2 regions of the Ochrobactrum sp. EDr1-4 genome follow, and region 2 is predicted to be linked to the other one. Evidence: riboswitches for the same ligand, from Rfam matches in the RefSeq annotation. Region 2 holds a riboswitch; the other holds the start of a gene.
The links. A riboswitch is a leader RNA that binds a small molecule or an ion and turns the genes downstream of it on or off. The one in region 2 is predicted to bind cobalamin.

Region 1 (5,937 bases), on a different contig from region 2:
ATAGGACGTGAAGCGAAATAACGTCCGCTTGTCCGTGTTAATAAGTGTCATATTATGACAATGTGAAAGCGTCGCATTCGCTGTTCATTGAGAAGCCTTTTAATAACTGCATTGGTTGGACGCGTCCTATGGTATTGCAGAGAGGAACGGCAGTTGTTTATAGATATGATTGATCGACAACGGACGGTATTTTCTAACTTCTGTTGTTGCCAATCATTATCGGGATCAGTTCTTGACTGACACTCATTCAGGCCCAGCCTCATTTTGAAGTGATGCAGATTTAATTTCTAAATCGTTTCTTTACAGATCATACGTCCTAAAAAGCAGAATATAAGATTTGGTTATGAAGTCATGCATGCCCATGGATTGATGCGCCGAATGAACAGAGCTTAATACCTTTCCCATCTGAGGAAGGAAATTCCATGCACGATTCAACACGATGTGTTCATCACTCCGAAGTTTCGCACGAAGGCTTCAAAAATTTGGCCGTGCCGACTTACAGGGCTTCGACAATCGTCTATCCAGACGCGAAATCTTTCCGGCAAAAAATGGCCGCTGATCTGGCTGAGGCCATTGCGATTTGATTGAGGGGTGGGTTTGATAGATCATCCGGCTCACGATTTGTTATTGCTGTATTAAAGCTTAGCTGGTTGCATGGAGTCCCGACCCTGCTCGCGGCGATGCTTATTGGTGTCGCGAAGAGAGTAAACGCAGCCACTATATTCCTGTTGGTAGAATTCTTCGCGTTTGGAAATCTCAATCGTTCGGGCAGAACGGCCGCCCTTACGCCAGTTATATTCCCAATAGGACAGTTCTTCGTAAAGTGCTGCGGCTCGTTTACCGCAATCGTTTATCTGCGCCATGTTCTTCCAACGTGAAATGCCGAGCGATGAAGTCATGATCGGAAATCCATTCTCATGGGCATAAAGAGCGGTCCGTTCAAAGCGCATGTTAAAGCACATAGTGCAGCGGACGCCGCGTTCCGGCTCCCATTCCATCCCCTTCGCACGGGCGAAGCAATTGTCCTTCATAATCGGCATCAATGAATGCAACGCCGTGTTTTTCGGCAAAACGGATGTTTTCGTCCTTGCGCAGTAGGTATTCTCGCTATGGATGGATGTTGGGGTGTAAAAGAAAATCGCATAATTGATGCCAGACGCGAGCCTCGCTTCCATCACTCCGCCGGAGCAGGGCGCGCAACACGAATGCAGGAGCACTTTTTTTCTCCGCCAGGCGGGATTAATTCGGGCATTTGAATTTCCATAATCGTGACACACCTCCGAGCCGACCGCAAAGATGCAAACCGATGAATGAACAAGGCTCCGTACGAAAAAATGTACGAAGCCGGTATCACCGTTACGGAGAAGCCGCTCCTGACACGCCGCCCGCGGTCAGAACAGGTGGACGATCCAGGCAGATTTTCTGACTTGCGGTTTTTTGCTTCCCCCGTCCTTCGCGGCGTGCATAGCGCCAGTGGCATATCGGGTGCGCTTGCCGCCTACAGTTGCGGGGGGCAGTTCCGGATTTGGTTGGCCCGACCGGATTCCCTTTTACCCGGAGTTTCCTCCGGCACCTGTATCGTGGTGAAAAACATGACAAGTACCAGCTTCTGTCAAACTCAAACGATACGCCATGCCATTTCGCGATGACTAGATAGGAATGCGTCCTGCATTTTAATCCTTGATCTTTGGCTCGGGCCATCAAAATGAGGTGTGTGCTGTTTCACAGCCTTCCTGGGCTGAGAAGACTGTGGGGAAAGCACCTGAAGCAAGTGGAGCAATTTCGCATCAGGTATCGGCAATCTTTTGCCTTCCGCTTAAAGACATAAACATTTCTTTATATGATCTTGACATGGCGGGCCTGATGCGGGACTATAGTTTTGCCTAGGTTCTCCGGTTGTCGCTCTGACACGCCGGGGCTAAGAGGGAAGTCGGTGCCCTGTTATTCGGGAAAGCCGGCGCTGCCCCCGCAACTGTAAGCGGTAAGCTGTTGTCCACTGTGTCACTGGGGTTCGACCTGGGAAGACGGACTATGGCGATAACCCGTGAGCCAGGAGACCTGCCTTAGCAAAATAACGTCCACGGGCGGGGTGTCCCGGTGTGCCGTAGCGAAGACCGCTTAGGGGTCTGTATTGCTATGCGTTCGCTTACCCATGCCCCCAACATATTGGGGTGAGCTATGTCTCAAGCCGTAATTCCAGTCGCCGCAAGCGGCGAGCCATTTGTCGACTGTCAGCAGAGGACGCGGCATCACGACTTCACTTTTCGTCTTAAAAGCCAGCTTTTTGATGAACACTATCATCCTTCAGACAATACGCGTATCACGACAAACTTTGCTAATTTGGCCAGAGGGGAGAACCGCCGGGAGAACCTTCGTAACGCTTTGAGAATGGTTGACAATCGTTTCAACGCTCTGGCGTTTTGGGACAATCCCGAAGGCAATCGTTATTCTGTGGAGCTTGAGATTATCTCGGTTGAAATGAACATCGATGCAGAAGGTAATAAAAATACTTTTCCTCTGATTGAAATTTTAAAAGCCAATATCTTTGATCAAATGACGGGTGAACGTATTGACGGTATCGTCGGTAATAATTTCTCTTCGTACGTTCGGGATTACGATTTCAGCGTAGTTCTGCCGGCTTATAACAAGGATCGCGCCACCTTCAGCATTCCGGCTGACTTCGGTGATCTGCATGGAAAACTTTTCAAGTCTTTCCTTAACTCGGATGCTTATAAAGAGAGTTTTCGTAAGCCACCTGTCATTTGCTTGAGTGCATCCAGCAGTAAAACATATCATCGGACGGGCAATTTCCATCCGATTTTGGGCGCTGAATATCAGCAAAATGAATTGTCTTTGACAGATCTATATTTTCAGAAAATGGGGTTGCATGTCCGCTTCTTCATGCCGCCGAATAGTGTTGCGCCTTTTGCCTTCTATTTTGTCGGTGATCTTCTCGATGATTATACCAATCTCGAGCTCATCAGCACGATTAGCACGATGGAATCGTTTCAAAAGATCTACCGACCAGAGATTTATAACGCGAATTCAATAGCTGGCGTCTGTTATCAGCCTAGCCTGAAGCATGAGGACTATTCGCTGACGCGCATCGACTACGATCGTGACGAGCGTAGTCGGCTTGCTGTCGAGCAGGGAAAGTTTGCTGAGAAGCACTTCATGACACCGTACAAGACCGTCCTTGAGCAATGGTCTGCCAATTACACCCGTTGATGAGCCAAAAGATAAGGTAGCCTATCATGAAAAGACTATTGCCCACGTCTACCGCTGGCAGTTTGCCAAAGCCTTCCTGGCTTGCAGAACCGGAAAAACTTTGGTCACCCTGGAAGTTACAAGGTGAGGAATTAATCGCAGGTAAGCAGGATGCTCTGCGCTTGTCCTTAGACGATCAGCGACACGCAGGTATCGATATCGTCAGTGACGGGGAACAAACGCGCCAGCATTTTGTCACGACGTTTATCGAGCATCTCGACGGTGTTGACTTTGAAAAGCGTGAAACAGTCAGAATCCGCAACCGCTATGATGCGAGTGTGCCGACAGTCGTTGGTGCTGTATCCCGCCCGAAGCCAGTTTTTGTCGAAGACGCCAAGTTTTTACGTCAGCAGACCCAGAAGCCAATCAAATGGGCCTTGCCTGGTCCCATGACCATGATCGACACGCTTTATGATGCTCACTACAAGAGCCGTGAAAAGCTGGCGTGGGAATTTGCAAAGATACTCAATGAAGAAGCCAAGGAACTGGAGGCTGCTGGCGTCGACATTATTCAGTTCGATGAGCCGGCATTCAACGTCTTCTTTGATGATGTTAATGATTGGGGCGTTGCGACCCTCGAAAGAGCAATCGAGGGTCTTAAGTGTGAAACAGCTGTCCATATTTGCTATGGCTACGGAATTAAGGCCAACACCGATTGGAAAAAGAGTCTTGGTTCCGAATGGCGTCAATATGAGGAATCCTTCCCCAAGCTGCAAAAATCCAATATCGATCTCATCTCGCTTGAATGCCATAACTCTCATGTTCCGATAGATCTCATTGAATTGCTGCGGGGCAAAAAGGTGATGGTGGGGGCCATTGATGTTGCAACTCAAAATATCGAAACCCCTGGGGAAGTTGCTAACACTTTGAGAAAAGCACTTCAGTTCGTGGATGCCGATAAGCTCTATCCATGCACAAATTGCGGTATGGCGCCACTGCCTCGTCATGTTGCACGAGGCAAACTGGGTGCTTTAGGTGCAGGAGCGGAAATTATCAGAAGAGAGCTTTCGGCCTAGTCCTGGCTGAGTTGCAAGAGGCCGACATGAATTTTATCAACCATCGCTTCGACAAGGTAGACAAAGCTGCGTTTCGCAATGGCATGTCGCGCCTCGGCTCTGCAGTTAGTGTTGTGACAACGATACACGAAAACAGACGTTATGGCTTTACAGCTTCGGCGGTCTGCAGCGTCAGCGACACGCCCGCGACCCTGGTGCGGGGTTTGTTGGCTGGAAATCTAAAGCATGTCACGAAAAAGTATGAAGCAGCTTCCCGACAACGACATACCTAACAATAAAGAGTTAGAGTGAGCGTAGTGAATATAATTAAGCGCGACACGCTCCAGATCCGTATCGTCGAACACTTACTGGTAATAAGGCATCGTTCTGTTTAAGGGCTGTCGATACTTTCTGCGTTTAAATACTTAACTCGCCACTCAAGGTTTTTGTTGCAGGAGGGGCGAGTTGAGGTTCACTTTCGTCAGGCTCTTTGTGACTTTTCCTGAGGCAGTATAAAGTTCAGAATGATCGCGAAGATAGCGCCGAATGCGATTGACGAGCCGAGCAAATATCGCACGAGATCAGGCAGGCCATCCACAAATTCTTTGGGAACTAAGGTTGCAAAAAGTGCCATTAGGATTGGCAGGCCAACCACAAGCATATTGCGTTCGGTCAGCGCGCAGTGACGCACGACGCGAAAGCCATTGATCGCAATGACAGCACACACGACACCAAAAACACCACCAATGACGGGCGCCGGTATCACTGCGATCACCGCCGCCAACTTGCCGATCAAACCGAATAGCACAAGGAAGATACCGGCTGCGGCGAAGGCCACACGACTGGCAATCCCCGTTACAGCAATGATACCTGCATTCGACGAATATCCCGTCACAGGCGTACTGCAGAGCAATGCACTTGTGAGGCAGCCGATGCCTTCACCTATTGCACCGCGGTCCAGCTGCTTGTTCGTTAGCGGTTTATCGGTTACGGCACTGATCGCGAACCACGTTCCCGTCGTTTCAGCTAAAACTACGAGATACACTACAATCATCGTCAGTATTGCGGATATCGAAAAGCTTACATCGAAGTTAACAAATGCGATGCGGGGAGTGCTGAACCATGCCGCCTCATATACAGGCTGTAAGCTGAAACGCCCCATTAAAGAGGCTGCAATGCAACCGCCGACGAGTGCGATGATGACTGACGATACACGCAACCAATTGCCTCTGGCTCCCATGCTAAGCCCTACGACAATGCAGGCAACGAGCAGTACAGCTGATGTTGCTGCAAGCGCTACATTCTGGTTGAGAGTTCCTGTTCCATGAACAGCAAATACGCTTTCGCGCAGCGCAACGGGCATGAGAGCGATGCCCACAACGATGATGATTGTTCCGCCAACCAATGGCGGCACCAACCGGCCAATAATTTTATGGAAAATACCGGTTATTCCCAGCAGGGCAATAATCATGGCTCCGGGGATTAATGCGCCGATGACGGTCGACAGCCCCCCCACGCCACCACCAGCACCGAAAGCTATAGCAAGAATAGCTCCGATCGGTACATAAGACGGGCCTTGAACAATGGGGATGCGCATGACCCATTGCGATTGGATAAGAGTTGCGATACCTGCTGCCAGAAAACCTGATTGGATAAAGGCTGCTGAATCCGGAAC
Region 2 (5,937 bases):
GGTTTGTCGGTTCGTCCAACAACAAGATTTGCGGCTCTTGTGCCAGCGCACGTGCAATGTGCACACGCTGCCGCTCGCCACCTGAAAGCGTATGCCAGTATCGGTCTGCGAGATGCGTCATATCAACATTGGCAAGCGCACGATCCACGATCACATCATCTTCAGCGGACCATGGAGAAAGAGCGCCGAGATAAGGGGTACGTCCAAGTTCGACTGCTTGTCGTGCAGTTATGCGATCAGTCGTACCCGCCTGCTGTTCAACCAATGCCAGTTTGCGCGCAATCTCGCGGCGTTTAAGCTTATGAATGGGTGTTCCGCCGAGCTTCACCTCACCGGAACGGCTGCGGCGAACTCCAGAAAGAAGCGACAAGAAACTGGTTTTACCCGAGCCATTTGGCCCGATAATCCCGAGAAATTCGCCTTCTTTCACATCAAGCGATACGTCGCGCAGGATTTCGACACCGCCTGCCGACCAGCAAACATTATGCGTTGAAAGCATCATGACTGTGCCCTTCTCTGCCCGAGAAGGAATGCAAAAGCCGGCGCACCGAACAGAGCCGTTATGACCCCGATTGGCAGAACCTGCCCCGGAATGATGATGCGAGAGAGGATATCGGCAACAATCATGAAGATTGCACCAATGAGTGCTGAAGCTGGCAGCAATCGCCCGTGACGCACACCAACGACCATACGTGCAGCGTGGGGTATGACCAGCCCGATAAACCCGATAGAACCCACAATAGAGACCATCACCGCCGTCATCATGGCACTAACGCCGATCAGCACTGCATAGACGCGGCGCACGGGAATGCCGAGCGATGCCGCCGATTCCGAGCCAAAAGTGAATGCATCAAGGGCACGTGCATGCCAAAGACAGATTGCTAGACCCACAATGCAGGCTGGCAACGCGAGCGTCACATCAGGCCAACGCACACCAGAGAGATTGCCCAACAACCAAAACATAATGCCGCGTGCCTGCTCCGCATTGGCGGCCTTGGTGACGATAAATGATGTCAGCGCGCTGAAAAGCTGCGAGCCTGCAATGCCTGCGAGGATGATTGCGCTGTTGCCGCGCCCAGCTCGAAGTGCCAGCAGTGAAACAAGTGAGAATGCAATGATCGCACCGATGAACGCTCCCACCGAAAGCGAAAGAATACCAGCGCCGACGCCGAGAATTGCAACCGCGACGGCGCCCGTAGAGGCCCCTGCCGAAATACCTAGAATGTAGGGGTCGGCCAGCGAGTTTCGCAGAAGTGATTGCAGAACGACGCCCGATATTGCAAGAGCTGCGCCACAACAAGCCGCGACCACGGCGCGGCTTAAGCGATAGCTCCAGACAATGCCTTCATCGATAGGTTCGAGCGGATAACCAGCATTCCAGATGCGGTTGGCAATAGTCTTTGCCACCACGTCCAAAGGTATTGACGTTTCACCAATAGCGGCGCCCAGCCACAGCGCGCCGAGCAACAAGACAAGCGCCAGTGTGCCCAAAAGCACCCTACTGCTTGCGCTTCTCGAAGTCAGAATTCCGGCTGTGGCTGAGCGTGTTGTCACTTGTTCAGGCCTGAAGCTGCAATGGCATCGGCCAGCGTTTCAATACCTTCGATGGTACGAATAGTCGGGTTCATTGCCTGTGCGTCCATATCGAACACATGACCATCTTTAACAGCTGGCATCAGGCTTGCGACCGGATCACTCTTGAGGAATTCGCGCTTAACTGCAACATCATCAGCAGGGAAACGACGACGATCCATAGTGCCCGCGACGATAATTGTCGGATTGGACTTGGCAATGGTTTCCCAGCCAACAGTCGGCCACTCTTCTTCACTATCAATGATATTATTGATGCCAAGTGTTTTCAGAATATAGGCTGGAGCACCGTTCTTGCCCGCAACATAAGGATCAATATCGAGCTCTGCACTGGAGAACCAGACAACAGCCGAAAGCTTGCCATCGGCAGATGCGATCTTCTTACGTGCTGCGTCTTCACGTACTTTCAGATCAGCAACAACCTTTGCGCCGCGATCCTGCACATTGAAGATCTGCGCGAGTTCGTCGATTTCCTGATACACCTGATCCATGGTGAAGGCGTTGTGACGAACGCCATCACCGCCGTCTGAATTGTCTTTTCCAATGCAATCGGCTGGAGACGTATAAACCGGAACGCCCAATTCTTCGAATTGCTCAGCCTTCGCCACAACACCCTCAGGTCCAATCTGCCATTGGAACTGATTGGCAACAAGGTCAGGTTTTTCCGCCAGAATGCTCTCAAAGCTCGGATCATTATCCGCGAGACGCTTTACCTTGGCATTGGCTTCTTCGTAGCCTTTGAGGACAGGCCCAACCCACAAAGCTGTGCCGACCATTTTATCTCCGAGGCCCAGAAGGTATAAAATTTCTGCGCTGCTCTGACCAACGGCCACCGCACGTTCTGGCACATGTTTAAATGTCACGTCGCGCGCACAATTTTTCAACGTCAGCGGATACTGCGTTTCGGCTGCTTCAGCCGCAAAACCAGTTACGAAAAGACTTGCAGCGCCAACGATTGCGCCAAACGGCAACTTGCCGATGAGTTTCATTTGAATCCCCGAAATGATGTGAGAAAAGCCGTATCAAACGGCGGATGTGATCCGGCGCGTATAGAGAACGGACATATCCGGGGATATGAATGACAAAGGGAGGTGACGTCTTGCGACGTTAATAGCTGTCATAACCAACTCCTGCACCGGGCATCCCCGCCCGTGACCATGGACTACGTTAGACGGCAGGTCTCCTGGCTCACGAATATTCGCTGTTCATCTGCCTTCCCGAGTTAAACTCAGTGGCATGACGCCTTTGGGCGTCACAGGGATGAACGGCAATCCGCTTACAGTTGCGGGGGCAGCCACGGTCTCGGTCCCTTTTGGGTCGTCCTCACCGTGTTCCCTATTAATCCCCTTCGCTCTCGGTCGGGGAACCGTCGTAACTCTATTACGTTCTGGTATCAGCAAGGTCAAGCGACGCAAGCCACTAAATCATCGATTAAAAATTGCTTAGACTTTATGCTAATGGGCCGGGTCTCAAACAGTCTCGCGCTAGCGTATTGTAAATCCCTGTTGTAATCTCCAGATCAGGAGTCTTCACCTTGGGAGAGGTGAAGGGGTTTGAGGAGGGCTATCGAAAAGATAGCAGCACAATGCGCGAAAAGTGCATTTCGGGAGGATTTATGCGTAAATGGATTTTGGCCATTTCGTCGGTCGCAGCGCTTGCAATCGCGAGTGCAGCATCGGCTGAAGACTATAAGGTTTTGGCACCTGCGGCACCGGGCGGCGGCTGGGATCAGACTGCACGCACCATGCAGAGCGTGTTGCAGGACGAGAAGATTTCCGGCAGTGTTCAGGTCATCAACGTTCCTGGCGCTGGCGGTACTATTGGGCTTGCGCAGTTCGTTAATCAGAACAAGGGTGATCCAAGCCAGCTTATTGTTGGCGGCTATGTTATGGTCGGCGCGATCTTGACCAACAACTCCCCTGTGAATCTCGATGCTATTACGCCGATTGCACGCCTGACCGGCGAATATGAAGCCATCGTTGTTCCCGCAGGATCTGATATTCAGAACCTAGGCGATCTGGTTACAAAGCTCAAAGCAGATCCCGGCTCGGTCTCATGGGGCGGCGGTTCGGCAGGCGGTACTGACCACATTACAGCCGGACTTTTTGCAAAAGCCGTTGGCGTTGATCCTACAAAAGTGAACTACATCGCATTTTCCGGTGGCGGTGAAGCCCTTGCCGCAATCCTCGGCAATCAGGTGACTGTCGGCATTTCCGGCTATGGCGAGTTTGATCCACAAATCAAGGCTGGCACGCTACGCATCATCGGCATTTCAAGCGACGAGCGCATTGAAGGCATAGATTCACCAACCTTCAAAGAAGGTGGTGTTGATGTCTCAATCCAGAATTGGCGCATGGTGGGTGCAGCACCTGACATTACCGCTGAGCAAGAAGCGGCAATCAATGCCGACGTTGAAAAGATGGTGAAGTCTGAATCCTGGCAGAAAGCACTGAAAGATAAAGGCTGGGCAGACACTTATCTTGCGGGCGACGACTTCAAGGAACAGCTTAAGAAAGACGTCACTTCAACGGGAACCATCCTCAAGGATATTGGCCTCGTAAAATGACAGTCATTGAAAAAGAGGGAGAGCGCCGTTCCACTGGAACGGCGCCTGATTACGCAGCTCTTGTCATAGCTTTTATTCTAGGCGCGGTTGCCGTAGCCATCGCGTGGTCAACCGCCTATGGCAATAATGTTCTCTCATACTCGCCCGTTGGACCAAAAACGGTTCCCTACATCATAGCGAGCGGACTGTTCATTCTGTCGATTTGGACGGTGATCAGTGCTTTTAAACGCGAATTTCCAGAGCGTGAGCATCAGGAAATAGCCCCCATGGCGTGGATCGTTGGCGGTCTCGTTATTCAGATGCTAACAATGAAAACGCTTGGCTTTTCCATTGCGACGGGATTGCTCTTTGCTGCAACGGCTCGCGGATTTGGTTATCGCAAATTCTGGATAAGCGTACCTGTCGGCATCATCTTCGCATTCGTAATCTGGTTCATTTTTGCACGCGGCCTTCAGCTTTCCCTACCATCGGGCTGGCTTGAACACTTTGTTTAAGGCGAAAGTATATGGATACAGTCAGCCTTCTCGCCAGCGGTCTTCTGGTAGCACTCGAACCCGCTAATCTAATCTATGCGCTAATTGGCGTCACGCTTGGCACCGCGGTTGGCGTACTTCCGGGCATAGGCCCCGCGCTTACCGTAGCGCTTCTTTTACCTGTCACTTACAAGCTTGACCCTGCTGGTTCGCTCATCATGTTTGCCGGTATTTACTACGGCGGCATGTATGGCGGCTCAACCACCTCTATCCTGCTCAACACACCCGGAGAAAGTGCCTCAATCGTCACGGCATTGGAGGGCAATAAAATGGCCCGCGCGGGCCGCGGCGGACCAGCACTCGCAACCGCTGCCATCGGCTCGTTTATCGCAGGTTTGATTGCGACCCTCGCCCTCGCCTTTGTCGCACCATGGGTGGTAAAATTTGCCCTCTCCTTCGGACCATCCGAATATTTCGCGCTGATGCTACTCGCCTTTATGACCGTCTCTGCGGCTTTCGGCGATTCTACATTACGCGGTCTTACTTCGCTTTTCATCGGCTTGACGCTCGGTCTTATCGGCATTGATCAACTGACCGGACAAGCGCGTCTCGTAATGGGCACACCGAACCTGCTTGACGGCATCAATGTGACCACGCTGGCAGTTGCACTATTTGCAATCGGTGAAACGTTAGCCGTTGTTTCCAAGAAGCTCAGTCCTGATGATGAAGTTATCGCCGTCAAAGGCTCTGTCTGGATGACGAAAAATGATTGGAAACGCTCGTGGATGCCATGGCTACGAGGCACAGCGATCGGCTTTCCGATCGGTGCGATGCCTGCGGGTGGCGCTGATGTTTCGAGCTTCCTTTCCTATTCAGCAGAGCGGCAGTTTTCTAAACATCCTGAAGAGTTCGGCAAAGGTGCCATTGAAGGCGTCGCAGGACCGGAAGCAGCCAACAACGCATCCGCTGCGGGCACGCTTGTACCACTGCTCACGCTCGGCCTGCCAACCACTGCAACAGCCGCAATCATGCTGGCCGGCTTTCAGCAGTTCGGCTTGCAACCCGGACCATTGCTTTTTGTAACCAATGCATCATTGGTTTGGGGACTTGTTGCCAGTCTTCTGGTTGCCAATCTGATGCTACTGGTTCTTAACCTGCCTTTGATCGGCCTGTGGGTTAAAATGCTGACCATCCCGCGCCATTGGCTCTATGCTGGCATTCTCGTGTTCGCAACGCTTGGCACTATTGGTGCAAATGCGTCGACTTCAATGCTTTTCGGTCTTCCGGTATCCTTTGAGCTTGGCCTGC

Region 1: linked by a shared signal. The riboswitch ahead of ACOZHT_RS23655 (DUF1852 domain-containing protein) and the one ahead of ACOZHT_RS07150 (ABC transporter substrate-binding protein) in region 2 are both predicted to bind cobalamin.

The regions. Positions count from the first base shown of each region.
Region 1 is NZ_JBLZOF010000016.1:41,704-47,640, reverse strand. It holds gene ACOZHT_RS23665 (hypothetical protein) at 423-584, shown strand; gene ACOZHT_RS23660 (epoxyqueuosine reductase QueH) at 636-1,175, opposite strand; cobalamin riboswitch at 1,396-1,592, opposite strand; cobalamin riboswitch at 1,869-2,080, shown strand; gene ACOZHT_RS23655 (DUF1852 domain-containing protein) at 2,179-3,228, shown strand; gene ACOZHT_RS23650 (methionine synthase) at 3,255-4,283, shown strand; partial or broken gene ACOZHT_RS23645 (flavin reductase) at 4,310-4,480, shown strand; gene ACOZHT_RS23640 (solute carrier family 23 protein) at 4,744-5,937, opposite strand, start outside.
Region 2 is NZ_JBLZOF010000002.1:163,480-169,416, forward strand. It holds gene ACOZHT_RS07140 (ABC transporter ATP-binding protein) at 1-502, opposite strand, end outside; gene ACOZHT_RS07145 (FecCD family ABC transporter permease) at 499-1,527, opposite strand; gene ACOZHT_RS07150 (ABC transporter substrate-binding protein) at 1,551-2,579, opposite strand; cobalamin riboswitch at 2,747-2,976, opposite strand; gene ACOZHT_RS07155 (Bug family tripartite tricarboxylate transporter substrate binding protein) at 3,206-4,156, shown strand; gene ACOZHT_RS07160 (tripartite tricarboxylate transporter TctB family protein) at 4,153-4,650, shown strand; gene ACOZHT_RS07165 (tripartite tricarboxylate transporter permease) at 4,662-5,937, shown strand, end outside.